DNA from 3 places in the Yersinia kristensenii genome. Region 3 is predicted to be linked to each of the others. Evidence: predicted binding sites of a transcription regulator. Region 3 holds the regulator's gene; each other region holds the start of a gene.

Region 1 (8,245 bases), 3.0 Mb from region 3:
GCCAATGAAGCCCGTGTGCAAGCATTGTCTGAAGTGTTTGAACGTTCAGTGAAAAATCGTATTATCGCCGAATCTATCAGCTTGCCAGAAATCCCGGCCGAGGTGTTAAACCGCTATCCGGGTGTGGTAGAAGCTATCGCCAAACTGGAGGAGGAAGGTTTCCCGATCCTGTCTTACGATGCCTCTTTAGGCGGCGCTTATCCGGTCATTTGTGTGGTGCTGTTTAACCCATCCAACGGGACTTGCTTTGCTTCATTTGGTGCGCACCCGGATTTCGGTGTGGCCCTTGAGCGTACAGTGACTGAGTTATTACAAGGTCGTAGCCTCAAAGACTTGGATGTGTTTACCGCGCCAACCTTTGATGATGAAGAAGTCGCTGAGCATACCAATCTGGAAACACACTTTATCGATTCAAGCGGCTTAATCAGTTGGGATATGTTTAAACAACAAGCTGATTATCCTTTCGTGGATTGGAGCTTTAAAGGCACCACTGAAGAAGAGTTCGCCACCTTGATGGCTATCTTCAAGCAAGAAGATGCTGAAGTGTATATCGCTGATTATGAACATTTAAGTGTCTATGCCTGCCGCATTCTGGTGCCAGGCTGGTCAGATATCTACCCTGCCGAAGATTTGTTGATGGCAAACAACACCATGGGTGTACATCTGCGTAGCACTTTACTGGCCTTGCCGGACACTGATTGGCAACCAGCACAATATCTGGAACTCATTCAGACTTTGGATGATGAGGGTTTGGATGATTTCGCCCGAGTCCGTGAGTTGTTGGGTATTGCCTCCGGTAAAGATAACGGCTGGTACACACTGCGGGTGGGTGAGTTGAAATCTATGCTGGCCTTGGCGGGCGGTGATTTAGAGCAAGCGCTGATTTGGGTCGAGTGGACACAAGATTTCAACTCTTCTGTCTTCACCGCTAAACAGGCGAATTATTACCGTTGCCTGCAAACTCTGCTGTTGCTGACCCAAGAACCAGAGCGTGATGCGGCTCAGTATTATGGCGCTTTTGTGAAAATGTATGGTCAGGAAGCTGTAGAGGCTGCATCCGCGGCGATCGCCGGTGAAGAGCGCTTTAATGGCCTGTTCAGTGTCGATGAAGATCTCAAAGCCCTGCCAGCACACCAAGCGCTGCTGGGTGCTTACGCTAAATTGCAGGCGGCGAAACGCCGTTATTGGGCAAAAAGCGAGTAACTCCTTGGCCCTATAGATTTCAGTTAATTATCTGTCGGAGCTGACAAAGCCAATTGAAGGGGAATCGTGCCGTTGGGGTCGCAGCGACGTAAGTCGCCGGAGTGCCCCTAGGAGCGGTAAACCCTTCACTCACTGAACTACCAGCAACTTTGTCATTAACCTCAAGCGGCATTTCGCCGCTTTTTTATCGCAAATTTTCCGGCTATTAATTTCTGCAATTATTCCCAACCCAAATAAATACCAATGACACCAACCAACAATTGTTTTTGTCATAAAAAAACGTTATTTTCTGACGCCGCTTGGGGTAAAAAACAGCACCTTTAAACAAACATTATTTGCCAATTAGATAAAACAGATAAATAGGTGAATAAATAGTTAATTTTTAATGACGGTGGTAAATAAAAATAGCACAAAAACTGTTTTTATTTAACGTTCTCAACGGCTTTAAAACAGTGCAATCAAAAATATTTGTAAATCTTAAAATATTTTTTTATTTTAAAAATCAAAAAGTTAACTACATTAAGCACACATTTTGTAGTGTTTTAAAGTGAACTAAACTCTCGCAATATGATCCATATCAATTTTCACGCTATACTGCTTTGCTAGTATCTCGTTGTGCTTTATTAACCCTTAAGAGAGAGTTAGTGTGAAAGCTGACAACCCCTTCGATGCATTATTACCTGCGGCAATGGCTAAAGTAGCCGAAGATGCCGGTGTCTATAAAGCCACCAAGCATCCGCTAAAAACTTTTTATTTAGCGATTACTGCTGGTGTGTTTATTTCAATTGCGTTTGTTTTTTATATTACAGCGACTACCGGTACCGCAGGCGTGCCTTTCGGCTTTGCCAAGTTGGTGGGTGGTATTTGTTTCTCCCTGGGGCTAATGTTAGTGGTGGTATGTGGTGGTGATCTTTTCACTTCTACCGTACTCACAACCGTAGCCAAAGCCAGTGGTCGTATTACCTGGCGCCAACTGGGATGCAACTGGGTTAATGTCTATATCGGGAACCTGTGCGGCGCGCTGTTTTTCGTGTGCCTGATTTGGTTTGCGGGGCAATATACGGTGGCAAATGGTCAATGGGGTTTGAATGTTTTACAAACAGCCGACCATAAATTGCACCATACTTTTGTTGAAGCAGTCTGTTTGGGTATTCTGGCTAACTTGATGGTCTGCCTGGCGGTTTGGATGAGTTACTCTGGCCGCACCATAATGGACAAAATGTTTGCGATGATTTTACCGGTGGGGATGTTTGTTGCCAGCGGCTTTGAGCATAGTATTGCAAATATGTTTATGATCCCTATGGGTATTGTGATTAAGAACTTCGCATCGCCTGAGTTTTGGCAATCCGTAGGAGCGGCACCAGAGCAATTTGCTCACTTAACCGTAAGCAACTTTATTATTGATAACCTGATCCCGGTCACTATCGGCAACATCATTGGTGGCGGATTATTGGTAGGGTTGACTTACTGGATAATTTATCTGCGCGGTGACCAGCAACACTAAGTGTGGCCGCACAAAGTTTCGAAGAAATTCACATTAAAAGGTAGATGCATTATGACCGAACTTAATGAAAAATTAGCCAAAGCATGGCAAGGTTTTACCCAAGGTGATTGGCAGAACGAAGTCAACGTTCGTGACTTCATCCAGAAAAACTACACGCCTTATGAAGGCGATGAATCTTTCCTTGCCGGCTCTACCGAAGCGACTGACAAGTTGTGGGCGAAGGTTATGGAAGGTATCAAACTGGAAAACCGCACTCATGCGCCAGTTGATTTCGATACCGACGTAGTCGCAACCATCACTTCCCATGATGCTGGTTATATTGATAAAGATCTGGAAACCATCGTTGGTTTGCAGACTGAAAAACCATTGAAACGTGCGCTGATCCCATTCGGCGGCATCAAAATGGTCGAAGGCTCTTGCAAAGTTTATGGTCGTGAGCTTGACCCACAACTGAAAAAAGTCTTCACCGATTTCCGCAAGACACACAACCAAGGTGTGTTTGACGTTTATACCAAAGACATCCTGAACTGCCGTAAATCTGGTGTGCTGACTGGTTTGCCAGATGCTTATGGTCGCGGTCGTATCATCGGTGACTATCGTCGCGTAGCCGTTTACGGTATCGACTTCCTGATGAAAGACAAACTGGCTCAGTTCAACTCTCTGCAGGATGACCTGGAAAACGGTAAAGACCTGGAAATGACTATCCAGCTGCGCGAAGAAATTGCTGAACAGCATCGTGCTCTGGGTCAAATCAAAGAAATGGCAGCCAAATATGGTTGCGATATCTCAGGTCCAGCGACTAACGCTAAAGAAGCAGTACAGTGGACTTACTTCGGCTACCTGGCTGCGGTGAAATCTCAGAACGGTGCAGCAATGTCCTTCGGCCGTGTATCGACTTTCCTTGACGTTTACATCGAACGTGACATGAAAGAAGGTAAACTGACCGAAATCGAAGCGCAGGAACTGATTGACCATTTGGTCATGAAACTGCGTATGGTTCGCTTCCTGCGTACCCCTGAGTATGATGAACTGTTCTCTGGTGACCCAATCTGGGCTACTGAATCACTGGCCGGTATGGGCGTTGATGGCCGTACTCTGGTGACCAAAACCAGCTTCCGCTTCTTGAATACCCTGTACACCATGGGGCCGTCTCCAGAGCCGAACATGACCATTCTGTGGTCTGAAAAGCTACCACTGAACTTCAAAAAATATGCAGCTAAAGTGTCTATCGATACTTCATCTGTACAGTATGAAAACGATGACCTGATGCGCCCTGACTTCAACAACGATGACTATGCTATCGCTTGTTGTGTTAGCCCAATGATTGTCGGTAAACAAATGCAGTTCTTCGGCGCCCGTGCCAACTTGGCGAAAACCATGTTGTACGCAATCAATGGCGGCGTTGATGAAAAAATGAAGATCCAGGTTGGCCCGAAAGAAGCGCCAATGATGGATGAAGTGCTGGACTATGACAAAGTCATGGATCGCATGGATCACTTTATGGATTGGCTGGCTAAACAATACGTTACCTCGCTGAACATCATTCACTACATGCATGACAAATACAGCTATGAAGCTGCGCTGATGGCACTGCATGACCGTGATGTTTACCGTACTATGGCGTGTGGTATCGCAGGTCTGTCTGTTGCTGCTGACTCCCTGTCTGCTATCAAATATGCCAAAGTAAGCACCATTCGTGATGCTGATGGCCTGGCTATCGACTTCAACATCGAAGGCGAATATCCACAGTTTGGTAACAACGACTCACGTGTTGATGACATCGCCTGTGACCTGGTTGAGCGCTTCATGAAGAAAATTCAGAAGCTGCGTACTTACCGTGGTGCAGTAGCCACTCAGTCTGTACTGACCATCACCTCTAACGTGGTTTATGGTAAGAAAACCGGTAACACCCCAGATGGCCGCCGCGCTGGTGCTCCATTCGGTCCAGGTGCTAACCCAATGCACGGCCGTGACCAGAAAGGTGCTGTTGCCTCTCTGACTTCTGTTGCTAAACTGCCGTTTGCTTACGCGAAAGATGGTATTTCTTACACCTTCTCTATCGTGCCAAATGCACTGGGTAAAGATGACGAAGTTCGTAAAGCTAACCTGGCAGGTCTGATGGATGGCTACTTCCATCACGAAGCGTCCATCGAAGGTGGTCAACACTTGAACGTGAACGTAATGAACCGTGAAATGCTGTTAGACGCGATGGAAAACCCGGAAAAATATCCGCAGTTGACTATCCGTGTATCTGGTTACGCTGTTCGTTTCAATGCGCTGACTAAAGAACAGCAGCAGGATGTGATTACACGTACATTCACTCAGTCAATATAAGTTCTAACTAAAATAGATTAAACTAAAAGGCTCCACCTTAGTGGGGCCTTTATTTATCCAGTATTGGAGTAACCTGCAATGTCCGTACTTGGCCGCATTCACTCATTCGAATCCTGTGGCACCGTTGACGGCCCGGGTATTCGATTTATCGTGTTCTTCCAGGGCTGCTTAATGCGCTGCCTGTATTGCCATAACCGTGATACCTGGGATACCCACGGCGGTAAAGAAGTTACTGTGGAAGAATTGGTCAAAGAAGCCGTTACTTATCGTCACTTTATGAATGCTTCTGGTGGTGGTGTGACTGCCTCCGGTGGCGAAGCTATCTTGCAAGCAGAATTTGTTCGTGATTGGTTCCGTGCTTGTCATGAAGAAGGTATTCATACCTGCCTGGACACTAATGGTTTTGTACGCCGCTATGATCCGGTGATTGATGAACTATTAGACGCCACAGATTTAGTCATGCTGGATTTAAAACAGATGGATGACAGCGTGCATCAAAATCTGGTTGGGGTGTCCAATCACCGAACGTTGGAATTTGCCCGCTATTTGGCAAAACGTAATCAGAAAACCTGGATCCGTTATGTGGTGGTGCCGGGTTGGTCAGATGATGATAAATCAGCCCATATGCTGGGTGAGTTTACTCAGAACATGACCAATATCGAGAAAATCGAATTGCTGCCTTACCACGAATTGGGTAAGCACAAATGGATTGCCATGGGTGAAGAGTACAAATTGGATGGGGTAAAACCCCCAACCAAAGAAATTATGGATCGTGTGAAAGGTATTCTGGAAAGCTATGGTCACAAAGTGATCTACTAATAGCCATCAATGACACGTTGATTTTTAATCATGCCGCCATGCAAGGTTTACCCTGCTGGCGGCATTTTTTTGGCGGTTATACCGCTGCGTAAGGTGTTTTTTGTTGATCGGGTTTGCGTAGTAACATCATTAAATACACTAAAGCCACCCCGGCAATCATGATGAACAATAGATTGTCTGAATAGCGCTGCATCAGTAATGACGTCATAGTTGGGCCCGTCAGGCTACCAATGGTATAGCTCATCAGGAGCGCCTGATTCATTGCAACCAATTCATCAGCACTGGCTTTTTCACATGCCCACGCCATAGCAACGGGATAAAGGGTAAAGCCGGCACATCCCAAAATAAACAATGCCGGTGCCAGCGCATAGTTACCCAAAACTGCCACACTGCCGAGAATCACAACAAACACCTGAATGCGCAGCACCAGCAAACGGCCATAGCGGTCAGCCATTTTACCTATTGGCCACTGGCCAATAATTCCTGAACTGACCAGCAGTGCCATCCACCACCCAACACTGGCATCACTCATTCCTTGATGGGATAAATACAACGGCAGCAACCCATAGAGCGAACCTAATAATACACCGGAGATAATGCAGCCATTAATCCCCAAACGCGCGCTACGGCGCTTTAACATCGGCCAAACGGCAATATGGGGTAACTCACTGCTTCCTGTATGCGAGAAATGCGCAAATAGCAACGGTAGCATGGCAGTAATGACCAACGTACTGACCCACGGAATAACATTGAGCAGTTGAGTCGAGACTACGCCCAAGAGTAATTGCCCAGTGACGGTACCCAGATAGTAGATCATCATGTAAGCCGCCAGTAGTTGGCCACGGTTGGTTACCGTACCACTACGCAGTAGCGCACTTTCGACTATGACCCAAATTAATGCACACGCCACACCGGCAAAAAAGCGCCACCCCAGCCAGCTCCAAAAATCAACCGACAGCATCAACCCACAAGTCGCCAGCGCGAATAAAATGCAGGAGTAATGGTAACTGCGATTAAAGCCCAATTGCTGGATAAACCGCCCGGCAATCAATGTCCCAACTAGGTTCCCGCTAAAATATGACGAGCTAACCATCCCCACTTGCCAGGTCGGCAATTGTTGATGGGATAACCATAAGGGAACTAATGTATTCAAAACCGCGATAGAAATCGTAAACAGCAAAAGCCCACAGAGCAAAAGCAGCACCGGGCGAGAATATACGGACATAATAAGACAGAAACCGTCGGGACAAGGAAAGTGAGCGCATCATGCCACTGGTGATAAAAAAGTCAATTACATCACGAGAGTGGATAGCACGATATGTTGTTGGATAAATCTCTACGCCCTTATCCCGGGTATTCGCTGATAATCGCAAAAAGAAAAAGCCCCCGAGGGGGCTTTATAACTGCCTGATAACTAAGCGAGATAAATTGACTCGCGGCTATTAGCCAATAAATTCTAAACCGCCCATGTACGGGCGTAAAACTTCGGGCACCTGAATACGGCCATCAGCCTGCTGGTAGTTTTCCAGCACGGCAACCAAGGTACGCCCAACTGCCAGACCAGAACCATTCAGAGTATGAACCAGACGGGTTTTTCTGTCAGTTTTGTTACGGCAACGTGCTTGCATGCGGCGCGCCTGGAAATCCCACATATTGGAACATGAGGAGATTTCACGATAAGTATCCTGCGCTGGCAGCCACACTTCCAAGTCGTAAGTTTTGCTGGAGCCAAAACCCATATCGCCAGTACATAACAGCACTTTACGGTAAGGTAACTCCAGTAATTGCAGCACTTTCTCTGCATGACCGGTTAGCTCTTCCAACGCCGCCATAGAATCTTCCGGGCGAGTTATCTGCACCATCTCAACTTTGTCGAACTGATGCATACGGATCAAACCACGGGTATCTCGCCCATAGGAACCGGCTTCAGAACGGAAACAAGGTGTATGTGCCGTCATTTTCAATGGCAGAGACTCTTCTTCCAGAATCTCATCACGTACCAGGTTGGTCACTGGCACTTCCGCCGTCGGAATCAATGCATAGGTGCTGCTGTCAGATTCTTCTTCCAATGGTTTGGTATGGAAAAGATCACCACCAAACTTAGGCAACTGGCCAGTACCATAGAGGGTCGCATGGTTAACCAGATAAGGAACATAGGTTTCCAAGTAACCGTGTTTTTCTGTGTGCAGATCGAGCATGAACTGTGCTAATGCGCGGTGCATCCGGGCGATTTGCCCTTTCATCACCACAAAACGCGCGCCAGTCAGTTTCACTGCGGCGGCAAAATCAAGCCCACCGGCCATTTCGCCGAGAGAAACGTGATCTCTTACCTCAAAGTCATACTTGCGAGGTTCACCCCAACGGCTGACTTCAAGATTATCGTTT
Region 2 (8,245 bases), 1.7 Mb from region 3:
TCGCCTTGGTTTGCGACCCTTGCCGCTAAAAACGGTCAGTAATCAACCAGTAAAATCAATGTGGTTAATCGATTTGGAGTGAAATAGATGGCAGCGCAAGGAGTCTTGCCGACACCTGAATACAGCCGCAATATGCGGCTGATTGGTCATAGCGATCAGGGCGGTAAACCCGATGGGGTACAGGTGATGGTGCATCGTGGTTACGCCTATGTCGGCCATATGGTGTCGCAGGGCGTATCCATTATTGATGTTCGTGATGCAAAAAACCCCCGTCCCGCAGGTTTTATCGCCGCACCGCCCAATACCTGGAATGTACACTTACAGGCCCATGATGACCTGCTACTGGTGATTAATGCCCGCGATCTCTTTGCTGATGCCAGTTTTGCCGAAGAGAAAGTGTATTACACCCAATCAGTCGCCCAAACGATCAGTACCCGGCAAGAAGGGCGCGGTTGGAGTGCCGGTTTACGTGTTTTTGATATTTCAACGCCAGATAAGCCGCGCGAGATAAGTTTCCTGCCACTTGATGGTATTGGTATCCACCGCATCTGGTATGTCGGCGGGCGCTGGGCTTATGTTTCTGCGCTGTTAGATGGCTACAGTGATTATATCTTCCTGACCATTGACTTGGCTGACCCACAAAAACCGCAGGTCGCTGGCCGGTATGCTTTACCCGGCATGCATACTGCGGCGGGTGAGCAAGCCACTTGGCCGGATGGTAAACGTTATGCATTGCATCATGCCATTATCAGCGGCGACACGGCATATGGCAGTTGGCGCGATGGTGGCCTGACGTTGTTGGATGTCAGCGACCGCTCGGAGCCAAAGCTGATCAGTCATCGTAACTGGAGCCCACCTTTTGGCGGTGGTACACATACCGCGTTACCCCTGCCCGACCGCAATTTATTGGTGGTGCTAGATGAAGCGGTGCTGGATAACCAAGAAGATGGCGAGAAGCATATCTGGCTATTCGACATTCGCGAGCCGATCAATCCGGTCAGTATCTCAACTTTCCCGGTACCTGATGAGCAGGATTATGTGAAAAAAGGCGCTCATTTTGGCCCACATAATTTGCATGAAAATCGGCCGGGTAGTTTTATCAGCTCAACGCTAATTTTTGCGACCTACCAGAATGCCGGGGTTCGTGCTTATGATATCAGCAACCCCTATCAACCCAAGGAAACAGGGGCTTTAGTGCCTGCGGCACCGGAAAAAATGATGGATAAACGGCCCAGTCGCCCACAAGTTATTCAGTCATGTGATGTGTTTGTTGATGCCCAAGGGATTATCTACAGCACCGATTATAATGGTGGCTTATCTATCATCGAATATTTAGGTTAATTATCCCTTTGTCCTTGGAGCCGCAGGGGTGTTCGCTGACCCCCTACCTGCACTCCAATGACTTTGGGTAAGTCTATAAGTGGCCGGTCGATTTAGGTCGATCGGCTATTTGCAAAAATTTTTCCGCCTCCCCCCTCTCTTTCGTTCCTGCAATAGTCTACTGTAATTGGCTGAGCCGCTCTGTCGTAATGCTGTTCGAGTCATTCTTTTGATTGAAAAAACCGCATAGAAACAGTTCATATCCCAAAAAATGATAAGTAAGAAGATTCCATGAAAGGATTTCCATCGCGTGTCACTAATCTGCTGATTGCCTCATTGGTCTTGACCATTGGGCGAGCCGTCACACTCCCCTTTATCACCATCTATTTGGCCGAGCATTTTCAGTTGGCTCCCGATAAGGTTGGGTTAGTCCTTGGGGCGAGTTTAACCTTAGGTATTTTCACCAGTTTGTACGGCGGTTATCTGGTGGACAAATTCAACAAAAAACAGTTGATTCTGCTAGCCGTCACCCTATTCTCAGTGACCTTTTTTAGCTTGCCGTGGGTTGAGCACCCAGCGTGGGTTATCCTGATTCTGGCGCTGTTGCACTCGGCCTACTCGGTCTACGCTATTGCTATTAAAGCCTGTTTTGCTGACTGGCTACCGGTTAATGAGCGCATTAAAGCTTTCTCGGCTAACTACACCCTAGTGAATGTTGGCTGGGCGATCGGCCCGGCATTGGGTGTTTTGGTGGTCAGCATGGGGCCGCAAGTTCCTTTTATCATTTCGGGGATACTGGCGTTATTGGTGGCCATCACTTTGAAATTCAGAATAAACAGCGCTGATATGTCGGTCGCTGAACAGACACAGACCGAATCAGTGCCAGATTTCCGCCAGACATTCCGTATTCTGCGCCATGATAAACGGCTGATTTATTTCACTATTGGGAGCATGCTCAGTGCAGTGGTTTTTGGCCAGTTCTCCGGCTACTTATCTCAATACCTGATTACCGTGTCTGATGCCAAATTTGCTTATCAAGTGATTGGTGCAGTGATGACGGTCAATGCCGTCATTGTCATTACCTTACAATACCTATTAAGTCGCCGTATGAATCAACAGAATTTAATGCGCTGGCTGATGCTCGGCACACTGTTCTTTATTATTGGTTTGTTCGGATTTATGGTGGCTCAGCAGTCAATTCCAGTGTGGATGCTGGCAATGGCGATTTTCTCATTAGGTGAGATTATTGTTATCCCGGTCGAATACCTGTTTATCGATTTTATTGCCCCAGCAAATCTTAAAGGCAGTTACTATGGAGTACAGAATCTCGGCCAGTTAGGCGGTGCAGCTAATCCGGTACTTTGCGGCTTTTTGTTAGCGTATACGGCACCACAAATGATGTTCTATATGCTAATTGTGGCGGCTATTTTGGGGCTGGCATTCTTCTATCGCGGCTACCAACTGGCTAAAAGACAAGAAGAGCCAGCAGCCAGCACCCCTGCAATTTGAAAAGTAATGGGTATATTATTCATACTGTGATGACTGGCACAGTGCTAAACTTAATTGTATGATGAATGTATTCGGTCACTCAGGACTCTTCTTATGCGCAATGTGACTTCACTTTGCTGGCAGTATCTGCGAGCTTTCGTCATTATTTATCTGTGTTTATGGGCGGGTAAGGCCGTGGCCTTACTGCTACCCATCACCATCCCCGGTAGCATCATCGGCATGCTGATTCTGTTTGCCCTGCTTGCCTCACAGATTTTGCCTTCAACCTGGGTGAAACCCGGCTGCCACCTGCTGATTCGCTATATGGCGCTACTGTTTGTGCCGATCGGTGTCGGCGTCATGCAATATTATGATCAACTGACCCAGCAATTTGGCCCGATTGTGGTTTCCTGCTTTGTCAGTACCCTGATTGTGATGCTGGTGGTGGCCTACAGTTCACAATATGTCCACCGTGAGCGCAAGGTGGTAGGTTCTCCGACTCACACGGAGGAAGACAAATGATCAGCAATTTATGGTGGTCACTGCCACTGACTCTCATTGTGTTCTTCAGCGCCCGTCGTTTGGCCCGCTGGCTAAAAATGCCGCTGCTCAACCCATTATTGATATCAATGGTTGTCATCATTCCATTGTTGTTAGTAACACATATGCCCTATGCCAACTATTTCGCTGGCAGCAAAATCCTGAATGACCTGTTGCAGCCCGCGGTGGTGGCACTGGCTTTCCCACTGTATGAACAGTTGCATCAGATTCGTGCGCGCTGGAAATCCATCATTAGCATCTGTTTTATCGGCAGTATTACCGCCATGGTCAGTGGTACTGCTGTTGCCCTCTGGATGGGGGCAACACCTGAAATTGCTGCCTCAGTTTTGCCAAAATCCGTCACTACGCCGATCGCCATGGCCGTGGCCGAATCCATTCATGGTTTACCGGCCATCAGTGCGGTATGTGTTATTTTTGTCGGCATTCTAGGGGCCGTGTTTGGTCACAGCTTATTGAATCTATTAAAAATCACCACCAAAGCCTCGCGCGGCTTGGCAATGGGAACCGCTTCGCACGCCCTTGGCACTGCCCGTTGCGCGGAGTTAGATTTCCAGGAAGGCGCATTTAGCTCACTCGCATTGGTTATCTGCGGGATTATCACCTCACTGTTAGCGCCCTTCTTGTTTCCAGTACTGCTACATTTATTTGGCTGAGGGTTACGGTATAATTTTGAGATACATCTCTCATTTGAGATTTTACTTGCATAAATTTCATATACAACGAGATCCACATCACACAAAGAAAGCCCTAAGCTGCCTAAAATAGTTTCCCGTAACTATTGGAGAGAACCCTATGCAAGCACGTTTTCATGACGCTTGGGCTACATTGCCCGCCTCACTGCAATCCGCCCTTGAACCTATCTTGAGCGCAAACGATTTCCCTGCCATGTTGACAGCTGAGCAAGTGGAGACAGTGAAGAGCATTAGTGGGTTAGATGACAATGCGCTGGCATTTGAATTGTTACCACTGGCTGCCGCTTGTGCGCTAACGCCTATCTCTCATTTTAAGGTCGGGGCCATCGCCAGGGGGACTAGCGGTAATCTCTACTTCGGTGCCAATATGGAGTTCAGTGGTACCCCATTGCAACAAACCATTCATGCCGAACAGTGTGCTGTCACCCATGCGTGGCTGCGTAATGAGGCCAGTTTGGTTTCTATTACCGTCAATTACACGCCATGTGGTCATTGCCGCCAGTTTATGAATGAACTGAACAGCGGAACCGGTCTGCACATTCATCTACCGGGCCGCCCAGCTTCGACACTGGGGCAATATTTACCTGACTCTTTCGGCCCAAAAGATCTGGATATCACCACCCTGCTGATGGACCCAGTCAATCACCAATATAAAGTGGCTGACACTGATGCCTTGACTCAGGCGGCACTCGATGGTGCCAACCACAGCCATGCACCTTACAGCCTTTCTCACAGCGGTGTAGCCTTGGAAACTGCCGATGGCAACATTTATGCGGGCCGTTATGCTGAAAATGCGGCGTTCAACCCAAGCTTACCACCACTGCAAGCCGCATTAATTCTGGCCAACCTTTCGGGCAAAGATTGTGGCGCGGTTCGCCGTGCGGTGCTGGTCGAAGGCCGCCAGCCTATGTTGACTCAGTGGGATGCAACCCAAGCCACACTGGCCGCCCTTGGTTGTATTGATGTCAAACGCGTGACATTTTAAACTAATTGCACCGCAACTGGGGTTACCTGACTGGCTAGCCCCGATGATTACCTTGCCCCGCACTTTCGCTAACTTGCTCCCGTAACCAACAGTGATCACTTTTGTCATCATTGCGGCTATGACATACCTGCACAAAAGGCAAAGAAGGCACCGTAAACGGCAATGATTCGGGCGAACCTGTGGGTTATTGGGCCTATTTTGCTGATCCGGATGGTAATACGTTGGAAATTTCGTTTGGTCAGCGGATTGAACTGACAGTGAATCAGTCTGCCGCGATGTAATAACACAAACAGCTAATAAGTAAATGCGATGTATTGCTCAATAAAACACCACATGTTGCTGATTAGCTGTAGAATCTGCAAGTTAACTCGCACTTTTGCCGGTAACCGAGATATTTAAGTAACAAAAGCTGTACATATTTCTCTTATCTTTTAGGATCGAGGGTAACAATTACTGTCTCTACCCAAAGTCATAAGAGTAAAACTCATGGAACTTGAATACGAAAGTAAGCGCCCCCTGTACATCCCCTACGCTGGCCCGATCCTATTAGAATTCCCTTTACTGAATAAAGGCAGCGCCTTCACCAATGATGAGCGTAGCCACTTCAATTTACACGGTTTGTTGCCCGAAGCGGTTGAAACCATTGAAGAACAGGCTGAACGTGCTTACCGCCAGTATCAGGATTTCAAAAACGACGACGATAAACATATTTATCTGCGTAATATTCAAGATACCAATGAGACTCTGTTTTACCGCCTGCTGGAAGCGCATCTCAGTGAGATGATGCCTATTATTTATACCCCCACGGTGGGCGAAGCTTGCGAACACTTTTCCGATATTTATCGGCGCGCACGCGGGTTATTTATCTCTTATCCGAATCGCGAACACATCGACGACATGCTGCAAAATGCCACCAAGCAGAATGTTAAAGTCATCGTGGTCACTGACGGCGAACGGATCCTGGGTCTGGGCGATCAGGGCATCGGCGGCATGGGTATTCCCATTGGGAAACTCTCACTGTATACCGCGTGCGGAGGTATCAGCCCGGCTTATACTCTGCCAGTGGTACTGGATGTCGGTACTAACAATCCGCAGCGCCTGAATGACCCGCTGTATATGGGTTGGCGTCACCCACGTATTTCCGGCGACGAATATTATGCCTTTGTTGATAAATTCATTCAGGCTGTAAAGCGCCGCTGGCCGAATGTGTTGTTGCAGTTTGAAGATTTTGCTCAGAATAATGCTACCCCGCTGCTCAACCGCTACCGTGATGAGCTGTGCTGTTTCAATGATGATATTCAGGGCACAGCGGCGGTCACGTTAGGCAGCCTGATTGCCGCCAGTCATGCCGCAGGTAGCCAGTTGCGCGACCAGACTGTCACTTTCCTCGGGGCCGGTTCTGCGGGTTGTGGTATTGCCGAGCAAATTATCGCGCAAATGATTTCAGAAGGGCTGAGTGAAGAACAAGCGCGGGCGCGCGTCTTTATGGTCGACCGTTTCGGTCTGTTGACTGACAAACTGCCTAATTTATTGGATTTCCAAAGCAAATTGGTGCAAAAAAGCGACAAATTACAGAGTTGGAACCTGGCCAGTGACTCAATCTCTTTGCAGGATGTGGTGCGTAATGCCAAACCTACCGTGCTGATTGGGGTTTCTGGTCAACCGGGGCTGTTTACCGAAGAATTAATCCGCGAGATGCACAAACACTGCGCACGCCCAATCGTTATGCCACTGTCGAACCCAACATCACGGGTTGAAGCTCGTCCAGAAGACATTATTAACTGGACCGATGGCGCAGCTCTGGTGGCGACGGGCAGTCCTTTCTCGCCGGTCAGTTATAAAGATAAACTGTATCCGATTGCTCAATGCAATAATTCTTATATCTTCCCGGGTATTGGCTTAGGTGTGCTGGCATCGGGTGCCAAACGCGTCACCGACGGCATGTTGATGGCAGCCAGCCGAGCATTAGCAGGATGTTCACCGCTAGCGCTTAACGGTGAAGGGGCATTGTTGCCGAATATCGACGACATTCAAGCCGTATCCAAAACCATTGCGATGCAGGTCGGTAAAGCCGCACAGTTGCAAGGCGTCGCCATTGTGACCTCAGAAGAAGCACTGGCAAAAGCCATTGAGCACAACTATTGGCAGCCACAGTATCGTACCTACAAGCGGACTTCGTTCTAAATGCTGCCCGGCCTACGTGACTGCGTAGGCCGGTTACCGGCGAATACGCGCCTTTTATATAATTTAATCCAAAGTAGATAAGAAACTATTGGCATGACATGAGCAGGTACAGTAGCCTTGCCCATATCACCAGTGAATTGAATGCACTAAAGGCCTCAGAATGTGGAAACGCCTGATTATTAGCTTAATTATCATCGCAGGGTTGCTGATGGTGACAGCTATTGCGCTCGATCGCTGGATCAGTTGGAAAACAGCCCCTTTTATCTACGATGAGCTACAAGACTTGCCCCACCGGCAGGTCGGTGTGGTATTGGGTACAGCCAAATATTACCGTACTGGTGGTATTAATCAGTTTTATCAATACCGTATTCAAGGGGCATTAAACGCTTATAACAGTGGCAAAGTCAGTTACTTACTGCTTAGCGGTGATAATGCTTTACACAGTTATAACGAGCCGATGACCATGCGCCGTGACTTGATAGCCGCAGGGGTAGCCCCCTCTGATATCGTGTTGGATTATGCAGGTTTTCGCACGCTAGATTCTATTGTGCGCACTCGTAAGGTGTTTGATACCAATGATTTTATTATCATTACTCAGCGTTTCCATTGCGAGCGGGCATTATTTATCGCTATGCATATGGGGATTCAAGCGCAGTGTTTTGCCGTACCATCACCCAAAGATATGCTCAATGTCCGGGTACGAGAAATCTTTGCCCGCCTTGGTGCCCTGACTGATCTCTATATTTTGAAACGCGAGCCGCGCTTCCTCGGGCCATTAATCCCTATCCCTGCGGTACACGTCATACCCGATGATGCACAAGGCTATCCGGCAGTATCGCCAGAACAGTTAGTTGAACTGGAACAGCGGCTGGCAGAAGAAAAACAGAAAAAAACAACACCAACACCAACACCAACACCAACACCAACACCAACACCAACACCAACACCAACACCAACACCATAATTCTGAATACGCTTTTGTTTTGACGTTAAGTTCAATCAAAAGCGCTTTCAG
Region 3 (8,245 bases):
CCGGCCCACGAGGTGGTAAACGCGATGGTATTGTTCAAACTGCGGCTAAAAGTATGGCGCGCGATTTGGGCCGACAAATTTTGCGCGGTGTTTTGGGATCAATTACCGGTGGGCGCAAGCGTTAAGGCGCGCTAATGACCTGGCCTCTAAAACGAGAAAACCCGCCATTAAGGCGGGTTATCCCGAATATCTGTCGGCTACAAAGGCATAGTTTCCTACCCTATGTGCCTATCAAGTTGTACCTTGGTTCATTGGTACGGGAAAGACTATATCGCGCGTAGTTTATATAGTCAATCGCTGCTGTTAAGTTGCTATCTTGGCTTGAGTATTATTGCGAGTCAGTTTTGAGTAACGAATAATAAATCTTTAAATGTGGCTCTCTGGGGATTAACTTTAACAAATTGAAATAAAAAAATATATTACTGGATATTATGCATGTCAGTTGAACGAATTATCGAGTCAATATCGGGAAAACGTATTGCTACATATGAACGTTGTTTTGAAGCAACTGACATAGCGGAATGTCTCGGTATGTATATCTGGAATAAGCGCGTCTGCGCCGAACTGTTGCCCGTACTGCAAATACTGGAAGTCTCTCTTCGCAATGCTCTCTGCTCGGGCTATGAATCCTTATTCAGGGAACGCCGCAAGCAACAGGGCAAGAATACCGCTGAAATTAATGCCGAATTCGACCCTATGTGGCTTAAGAATTTTTATGATTCGGCCGCAGACTGTCAATATAAAGACACCAAGACTGCGATAGTGTTGGCAGCAAATAAGTTGGAAAAGAGGGGGATAGAACTTACAGCAGATAATTTAATACCAGAATTAACCTTTGGAGTGTGGAGCCATTTGTGTCAATCCCATGACATAAACGACGCTCAATCCTTACAACTGTGGCCGGATTTACTCTACCATGCATTTCCCGGTAGAAAAATGAAACATTCACAACTTATTAATATTCTTAGGAATGTTAACCGGTTACGGAATCGAATCGCGCATCATGAGCCAGTTTGGTACTCAAAAAGTCTTTATGGCACACCGGCATATTTGAATAAAGTCATCAATTTTTATAATGAGTGTTTGATATTGATTGAGGCAATCAACCCTTCAAATCTCAAAGCCATTACTTTGGTGAATAGCCATGCGTCATTGACGGCGCTTTGTTCTATCCAATGTGTAGTGGAATATAAAAATCTCGCGGCGGAAGTTCATGCCATTCCTCAAATCAATATTAAAAACTGGCATACTCATGCACAGTTTAGTGAACGTATACGTGGTGCAATTTCATCAATTCAGGGCGATTTAGTTTCAATAAAAGCTGTTGATGGTAATTACTCTGGGCAATTCTTTATAGATAAAAAAGATAGAGCCATCTTGAAGGGGCTTGCTCAGTTGAACGTCGGGGAGCTGGTGACCTTTATTCCGACAAGATTTGATGATTCTCTGATTGCCACCAAAGTGCATTACAATCTACCCACTTAGCAATTTAGGTTAAATATGCTGTTATTGATCGATAATTACGATTCATTTACCTATAACCTCTACCAGTATTTTTGTGAGCTGGGCGCGGAAGTGGTGGTTAAACGTAATGATGAAGTGCAACTGTCTGATATTGAAAGACTATCACCGTCACATTTAGTGATTTCGCCCGGCCCCTGTACTCCCAATGAGGCTGGGATTTCTGTGGCAGCGATCCGTCATTTTGCCGATAAATTGCCCATACTGGGTGTTTGTTTGGGCCATCAGGCTCTTGGGCAGGCGTTTGGCGCGCAGATCGTGCGGGCGCGACAAGTGATGCACGGCAAAACCACGGCAATTCGCCATAATGGTCAGGGTGTCTTTCGTCAGCTTAATCAGCCGCTTACCGTGACCCGTTACCACTCTTTAGTGATTGCCGCTGACTCCCTACCTGATTGTTTTGAGCTGACGGCATGGACAGAACAAGAGGGGGTGATGGATGAGATTATGGGTATCCGCCATCGCACTTTGCCACTGGAGGGGGTGCAGTTCCATCCGGAAAGTATCCTCAGCGAACAAGGCCATCAATTATTGGATAATTTCCTTAAAAATTAAGCGATTGAATTGCATTTTTCCTATTGGTTAATTTTTTGTTTGCTTGATTGTGATTTTTTATGCATATTTTGTGATTATATTTTCACTCGTCAATAATTGGCGGCTCAATGTTTTACCAGGGTGGACAGTGTAATGGCAGATAAATTAGCAGTGACTCGCAGTACATTCGATCAGGTTATTTTGCCTGTTTATGCACCAGCGCAGTTTATTCCGGTAAAAGGGAAAGGGAGCCGCGTGTGGGATCAACAAGGCACGGAATACATTGATTTTGCAGGTGGAATTGCGGTTACGGCACTCGGTCATTGCCATCCGGCGCTGGTGGCGGCATTGCATCAGCAAGGTGAAATGTTATGGCATACCAGTAATGTATTCACCAATGAACCCGCCCTGCGTTTGGCTCAAAAATTGATTGCGGCGACCTTTGCTGACCGCGTGTTTTTTGCCAACTCAGGTGGCGAGGCAAATGAGGCGGCATTTAAGTTAGCCCGTCATTACGCCATTGAACGCCACAGCCCGTATAAAACTAAAATCATTGCTTTCCATAATGCATTCCATGGCCGCACGCTGTTTACTGTATCGGTCGGCGGGCAACCCAAGTACTCCGACGGTTTTGGTCCGAAACCGGCTGATATTATCCATGTGCCGTTTAATGACCTGGCTGCGGTGAAGGCGGTCATGGACGACCACACTTGTGCCGTGGTGCTGGAGCCTATTCAAGGGGAAGGGGGCATTACTTCCGCGACACCAGAGTTTCTGCAAGGTGTGCGGGCGCTGTGTGACCAACATAAAGCGCTGCTGGTGTTTGATGAAGTGCAAAGCGGTATGGGGCGCAGTGGCAAGCTGTTTACCTATATGCACTACGGCGTGACGCCAGATATTCTCACCACGGCCAAAGCGTTAGGCGGCGGGTTCCCAGTTAGCGCGATGCTGACGACAGAGGAAATTGCTTCGGTGATGGCGGTAGGAACCCACGGCACCACCTATGGGGGGAATCCACTGGCCTGTGCGGTCGCAGAGGCTGCGTTGGATGTGATTAATACCCCTGAGGTGCTTGATGGCATTGAACAGCGCCACGGCCTGTTTGTGCAGGCTTTGCAAGAGATTAACAATAAGTATCAGGTGTTTGATGATATTCGTGGCATGGGGCTATTGATTGGGGCTGAATTAGCACCGCACTATCATGGTCGTGCGCGGGAGTTCCTGACGGCGGCGGCAGCGAACGGGGTGATGATCCTCAATGCCGGCCCAGATGTCTTGCGGTTAGCGCCTTCGCTGGTGATTGAGCCAGAAGATATCCAGCAAGGTATGGCGCGTTTAGAAAGGGCGGTTGCCAGCCTGGTCAAAGGGTAAACTGCATTTTTGTCAACGGCCTGTGGAGAGGCTTTTTGCCTCTCTTTTTTACGACGCCGTATCCCGCAATTTCCGGCTGCGCCAAATACCGTGGTGTGGCTGTTGCTGCCATGCCAGGGATGAAACGGTATGCATTACACTCAAATGCGCCAAGATACGCCGTAAATTACGTTCAAGCTCAGAGATTTGCGTATCAGTCTCTCTATCTGGCATTTGAACAAAATCGTTATTCCCCTCACTGTTATCTGATTCCAGCCGTTGCTGACATTGTTGAATCGCCATTTCACAGAGCTGTAAATATTCTTCCGCTAACTTAACCGTCAGTTGAATGTGGTGTTTATCCGATTCTGCTGGCGACTCTGCTAATGGATAAGCCCGCGTCAGGATGGTCATCTCATTGATATTCCCGACAATAAGTTCGCTATGGGTAGCCCACAGACGCATGTCCGCCAGATATTTTGAGTTGAATCCCGGCTCCTGCATAGCTTGTTTCAGTGAATTGAGGACGGCATTACTGGCTTTGTTCACCTGGATGCGCTCAAACGCCAGTTGCTCGATATTCGGATGAGGTTTCAGCAGGATGCGCAGGATTTTCTGATAATTCTCCAGTGTTTGATGCGCATTTTTACGCAGTAAACCGCTTTGCCACTGTGGCCATAGCCACAATGTGCTGGCGAAGGCTAAGGCGCAGCCGATTAAGGTATCGAGCAACCGCGGGATTAAAAAGTCCGCACCTTCGCCGGTCAATAACTGCAAGATATAAACCGTAGTGATGGTTCTAAAAATGACCGACCAGCCATAGTTTTTGCGTTGAACCAGATAGGCCACCAGGGTGATGAGCAACATGATGCTTAACGTGGTGCCTTCTGGCATTTGAAAATGCAGCAAAGCTGCCGCGAGTAATAGCCCAATCAGGGTGCCAAGGGCGCGGTGATGGATCCGAATTTTAGTGGCGTTATAGCCATTTTGCGTTACCAGCATCACGGTAAGCAAAATCCAATAAGGTTTAGGCAGATGGATCAAATTACCGATGTAACTGCCCGCGGCCAAAGTGACACCAAGGCGAGCAGCATCCCGCAATGCACTGGATTTAAACGATAAATAACTGACGAGTGCTGGCCAAAATGGCTGAGAGGGTTGGTTGGACATCAAGGCGCGATCATACTGCGGGCGTTGGTCGCTCAGGATTTGGGTAACATGGCTGATATGGTAATAGAAGAATTGCGCCACGGGGTTATCCGGGTGCTGCTGGGCAACCTCTTCCAGCTCGACCAGCGCATCACCCGCACTGAAATGCGTTTTTGCGCGGTGATGATAGAGAATATCATCGGCAATGGTGCGCATTTGCGTCGAGATAACCTGCATATTGCGCTTAAGAACTGTTTCTATCGGGCTTTGATCAATTAACTCTTGCGTTTTTTCTGACTGACTCACTGCCGCAGTGATGTGTTCTTGCAAATCAAGCGCCATTTGAAACAAGTTCAATAGCCGTTTTCGCTCTTTTTTCGTGGCATTGTCTATCAGGTTAAATTGCTGATAAAGCTGATTAATTTTGTCCATTATACCTTGTTGCCGGTCAAGCAACGGCGGCATGGCCTTTTCTAGCTCAACATGCTGGCCAAACAAACTGTATTTAGCATCGCAATAATCGGCCAACAAATGATAAAGCTGACTCAATGGCTCACGGATCGGCTGGTCTTTACATAACCGGAACCATAGCCAGGTAAATAGACCATACCAGAGCGTCCCCACGGCACACATCAATGGCGCTTGCCAGATAGGCGCACGACCTACCATGCTGAGGCTAAAAATAGCGGCGATAAGTGCGGCGGGGAGCAGGCGGCCATTGAGCTGGCTGATAGCGCCACTGACACCCAACATTAAAGCCAAACCAAGCATCACCGCAGGTAATGGAATATCCCACAGCAGCAGTTGTTGAGTCAGAAAACTACTGAAAGTAAAGAGAGCCCCGCCGACAATCAGCCGCCGGAAGAAATGTTGATGAGGGGTATCTAGTGCAGCAATATTACAACAGGCGGGTATCAGGGAGAACATCAACCCCAACCGCAATTCACCCATTGCGAACCCCAATGCCGCCGGCAAGCAGAGAACCAGTGTTTGGCGGAGTGCATAATTCACTTCAGGATGATAAATAAGCCGTTGCCAATTCATATAGGCCCCAGAAATTTATTAATCACACAAAAGAAAACCGGTGCCGAGGTAACAGCACCGGTTTATAGGGTTTTAACGGGTGCCGTAAACGACAATCGTTTTACCATGCGCGGAGATCAGATTTTGATCTTCTAGCATTTTTAGTATCCGCCCCACAGTTTCGCGGGAGCAGCCAACTATTTGACCAATTTCCTGGCGGGTAATCTTTATCTGCATCCCATCTGGGTGGGTCATGGCATCCGGTTGTTTTGCCAGATTAAGCAGCGTTTGTGCAATACGCCCAGTCACGTCCAGGAAAGCGAGGTTACCCACTTTCTCAGAGGTTATCTGTAAGCGATTCGCCATTTGTGAAGACAGGCGCATCAATATATCTGGATTGACCTGAATCAGCTGACGGAATTTTTTGTAAGAAATTTCAGCCACTTCACAGGCAGTTTTTGCCCTAACCCAAGCACTACGTTCTTGGCCTTCTTCAAATAATCCAAGCTCGCCGATGAAATCTCCCTGGTTTAAATAGGAGAGAATCATCTCTTTACCTTCTTCATCTTTGATCAGCACCGCAACGGAGCCTTTCACGATGTAGTAAAGCGTTTCGGCTTTTTCACCTTGGTGAATTAGCGTACTTTTCGATGGATATTTGTGGATATGGCAATGAGACAGGAACCATTCGAGAGTCGGGTCTGTTTGTGGCTTGCCGAGAACCATTCGCTGTTATCCTCTGTTGTTATCGCTGCCTAACTTAACAGGGCTCAGAGTTCCCTGTACGGCGTGCTTATAAAATACACTTTCATTTAGCATATTAATTTGCTCAACTGCCGAAAGGTATAGCCAAGATGCGTACCGAGTAGAAACCCTTCACTGAGTATTGAGAAGCTACTCTATTTAATTCAAGAAACAACACTTTCGGTTCTGTTTGTAGCACAGGATGAGGCCAGTGTCTTGTGTTGTATCGCTTCAGCATGATGAACATCGGGTTACATTGCCAGTTTGTAAATGAAAGGGTAGTCTGAATGAGAAAATTTAACCGGGAGCATGAGTTATGCAGGCACGTGTAAAGTGGGTTGAAGGGCTGACATTTTTGGGTGAGTCTGCTTCAGGTCATCAAGTTTTAATGGACGGGAATGCAGGAGATAAAGCGCCGAGCCCGATGGAAATGTTGTTAATGTCAGCGGGTGGCTGTAGCGCCATTGACGTGGTTTCTATTTTGCAAAAAGGCCGTAACGATGTGCGCGATTGCGAAGTGACGTTAACTTCACAGCGCCGGGAAGAGGCTCCGCGCCTGTTTACGCAAATTAACCTGCATTTTATTGTGAGCGGCAAGGGCTTGACCGATAAAATTGTGGAGCGCGCGGTTGAGCTGTCAGCAGAGAAATATTGCTCCGTCTCGCTAATGTTGGGTAAAGCGGCGACCATTACCCACAGTTTTGAAATCCGTGACATCGCGTAATTAACCCCTTCGTATTTGAAGCTGCAGGGTTGTTAGCTGCACTCGCTCACCCGAATCACTTACTTATGTAAGCTCATCGGGATGAGTTCGCTTGCCGCCTACCTGCAGCCCCAACGACTTTGGGTTGGGATAGCGTCAAATTATTTTTTCTTTCCAGTAATTGCTTTACTGCGGCTTCAAGGACGAAGGATTAACCGATTTTTTTACCTTCCAGCAATTGCTGCACTAACGGTGCCATAATCAGCTCCATTGCCAGCCCCATCTTCCCGCCTGGGACGACCAATGTATTGATATTGGAAATAAAAGACCCTTGCAGCATTGCCAATAAGTAGGGGAAATCAATCTGATCCAAACCGCGGAAGTGAATGACGACAAAACTTTCGTCCAGTGATGGAATCGCTTTGGCGGCAAACGGGTTAGAGGTATCGACGGTCGGCACGCGCTGAAAGTTAATGTGGGTGCGCGAGAACTGCGGCGTAATGTAGTTAATGTAATCGTCCATGGAGCGCACCACGGAATCCATCACGGCTTCACGGGAATGGCCGCGCTCACCGGTATCTCGGACTAATTTTTGAATCCACTCCAGGTTGACGATGGGCACCACGCCGACCAGCAAATCGACATGTTTTGCCACATCATGATGTTCGGTCACAACTCCGCCGTGTAACCCTTCATAAAACAACACATCGGTGGGTTCAGGCAGTGGCTCCCAGGGGGTAAAAGTACCCGGAATCTGGTTATAAGGCACGGCTTCATCATAAGTGTGCAAATACTTACGTGAGCGCCCGGTGCCGCTTTTGCCGTACTCCTCCACACTTTGTTCTAACTGACCAAAGTCATTGGCCTCTGGGCCAAAATAGCTGATATGTCGGCCTTGATCCCGCGCCTTACGGATGACGGTATCCATTTCTGGTCGGGTATAGCGGTGGAAGCTGTCGCCTTCAATTTGCGCCGCGCGAATATTCAATTGCTGAAAAATTTTGCGAAACGCCAGGCTGGTCGTCGTCCCTGCGCCACTTGAGCCGGTGACGGCTATAACCGGATGTTTAGTTGACATATTAGCTGTAACTCCATGGGGTTAGATCCTCAGTGGACAGGCTGAAATGGGCTGTTTTTTAGCGTTAGCGGTTATTTTTAGGGCAAAGTGTCCGCCTTGTCACTCTGATTTTACTCGATGAGTGTCGTGATCCCGCGAGGGTT

The links. Region 3 encodes CRP, which controls carbon source genes, mostly activating them, when cyclic AMP is high. Its sites were predicted from a motif close to ATGTGANNNNNNTCACAT; they were not measured.
Positions count from the first base shown of each region.
Region 1: the regulator CRP is predicted to act here: its motif matches at 1,769-1,786, upstream of focA (formate transporter FocA).
Region 2: the regulator CRP is predicted to act here: its motif matches at 4,089-4,106, upstream of cdd (cytidine deaminase).

Region 1 is NZ_UHIY01000001.1:4,208,073-4,216,317, forward strand. It holds gene ycaO (30S ribosomal protein S12 methylthiotransferase accessory factor YcaO) at 1-1,203, shown strand, start outside; gene focA (formate transporter FocA) at 1,850-2,707, shown strand; gene pflB (formate C-acetyltransferase) at 2,759-5,041, shown strand; gene pflA (pyruvate formate lyase 1-activating protein) at 5,120-5,860, shown strand; gene DX162_RS19555 (MFS transporter) at 5,937-7,085, opposite strand; gene serS (serine--tRNA ligase) at 7,303-8,245, opposite strand, start outside.
Region 2 is NZ_UHIY01000001.1:2,913,911-2,922,155, reverse strand. It holds gene DX162_RS13340 (sugar ABC transporter substrate-binding protein) at 1-42, shown strand, start outside; gene DX162_RS13335 (LVIVD repeat-containing protein) at 88-1,341, shown strand; gene DX162_RS13330 (MFS transporter) at 1,612-2,829, shown strand; gene DX162_RS13325 (CidA/LrgA family protein) at 2,923-3,330, shown strand; gene DX162_RS13320 (CidB/LrgB family autolysis modulator) at 3,327-4,022, shown strand; gene cdd (cytidine deaminase) at 4,162-5,046, shown strand; partial or broken gene DX162_RS13310 (VOC family protein) at 5,217-5,327, shown strand; gene DX162_RS13305 (NAD-dependent malic enzyme) at 5,533-7,230, shown strand; gene sanA (outer membrane permeability protein SanA) at 7,391-8,194, shown strand.
Region 3 is NZ_UHIY01000001.1:1,189,754-1,197,998, reverse strand. It holds gene DX162_RS05690 (helicase HerA-like domain-containing protein) at 1-125, shown strand, start outside; gene DX162_RS05685 (Abi family protein) at 436-1,485, shown strand; gene DX162_RS05680 (aminodeoxychorismate synthase component II) at 1,501-2,076, shown strand; gene argD (bifunctional acetylornithine/succinyldiaminopimelate transaminase) at 2,209-3,426, shown strand; gene DX162_RS05670 (YccS/YhfK family putative transporter) at 3,475-5,598, opposite strand; gene crp (cAMP-activated global transcriptional regulator CRP) at 5,671-6,303, opposite strand; gene DX162_RS05660 (OsmC family protein) at 6,638-7,045, shown strand; gene DX162_RS05655 (phosphoribulokinase) at 7,236-8,102, opposite strand; gene DX162_RS05650 (YheU family protein) at 8,244-8,245, opposite strand, start outside.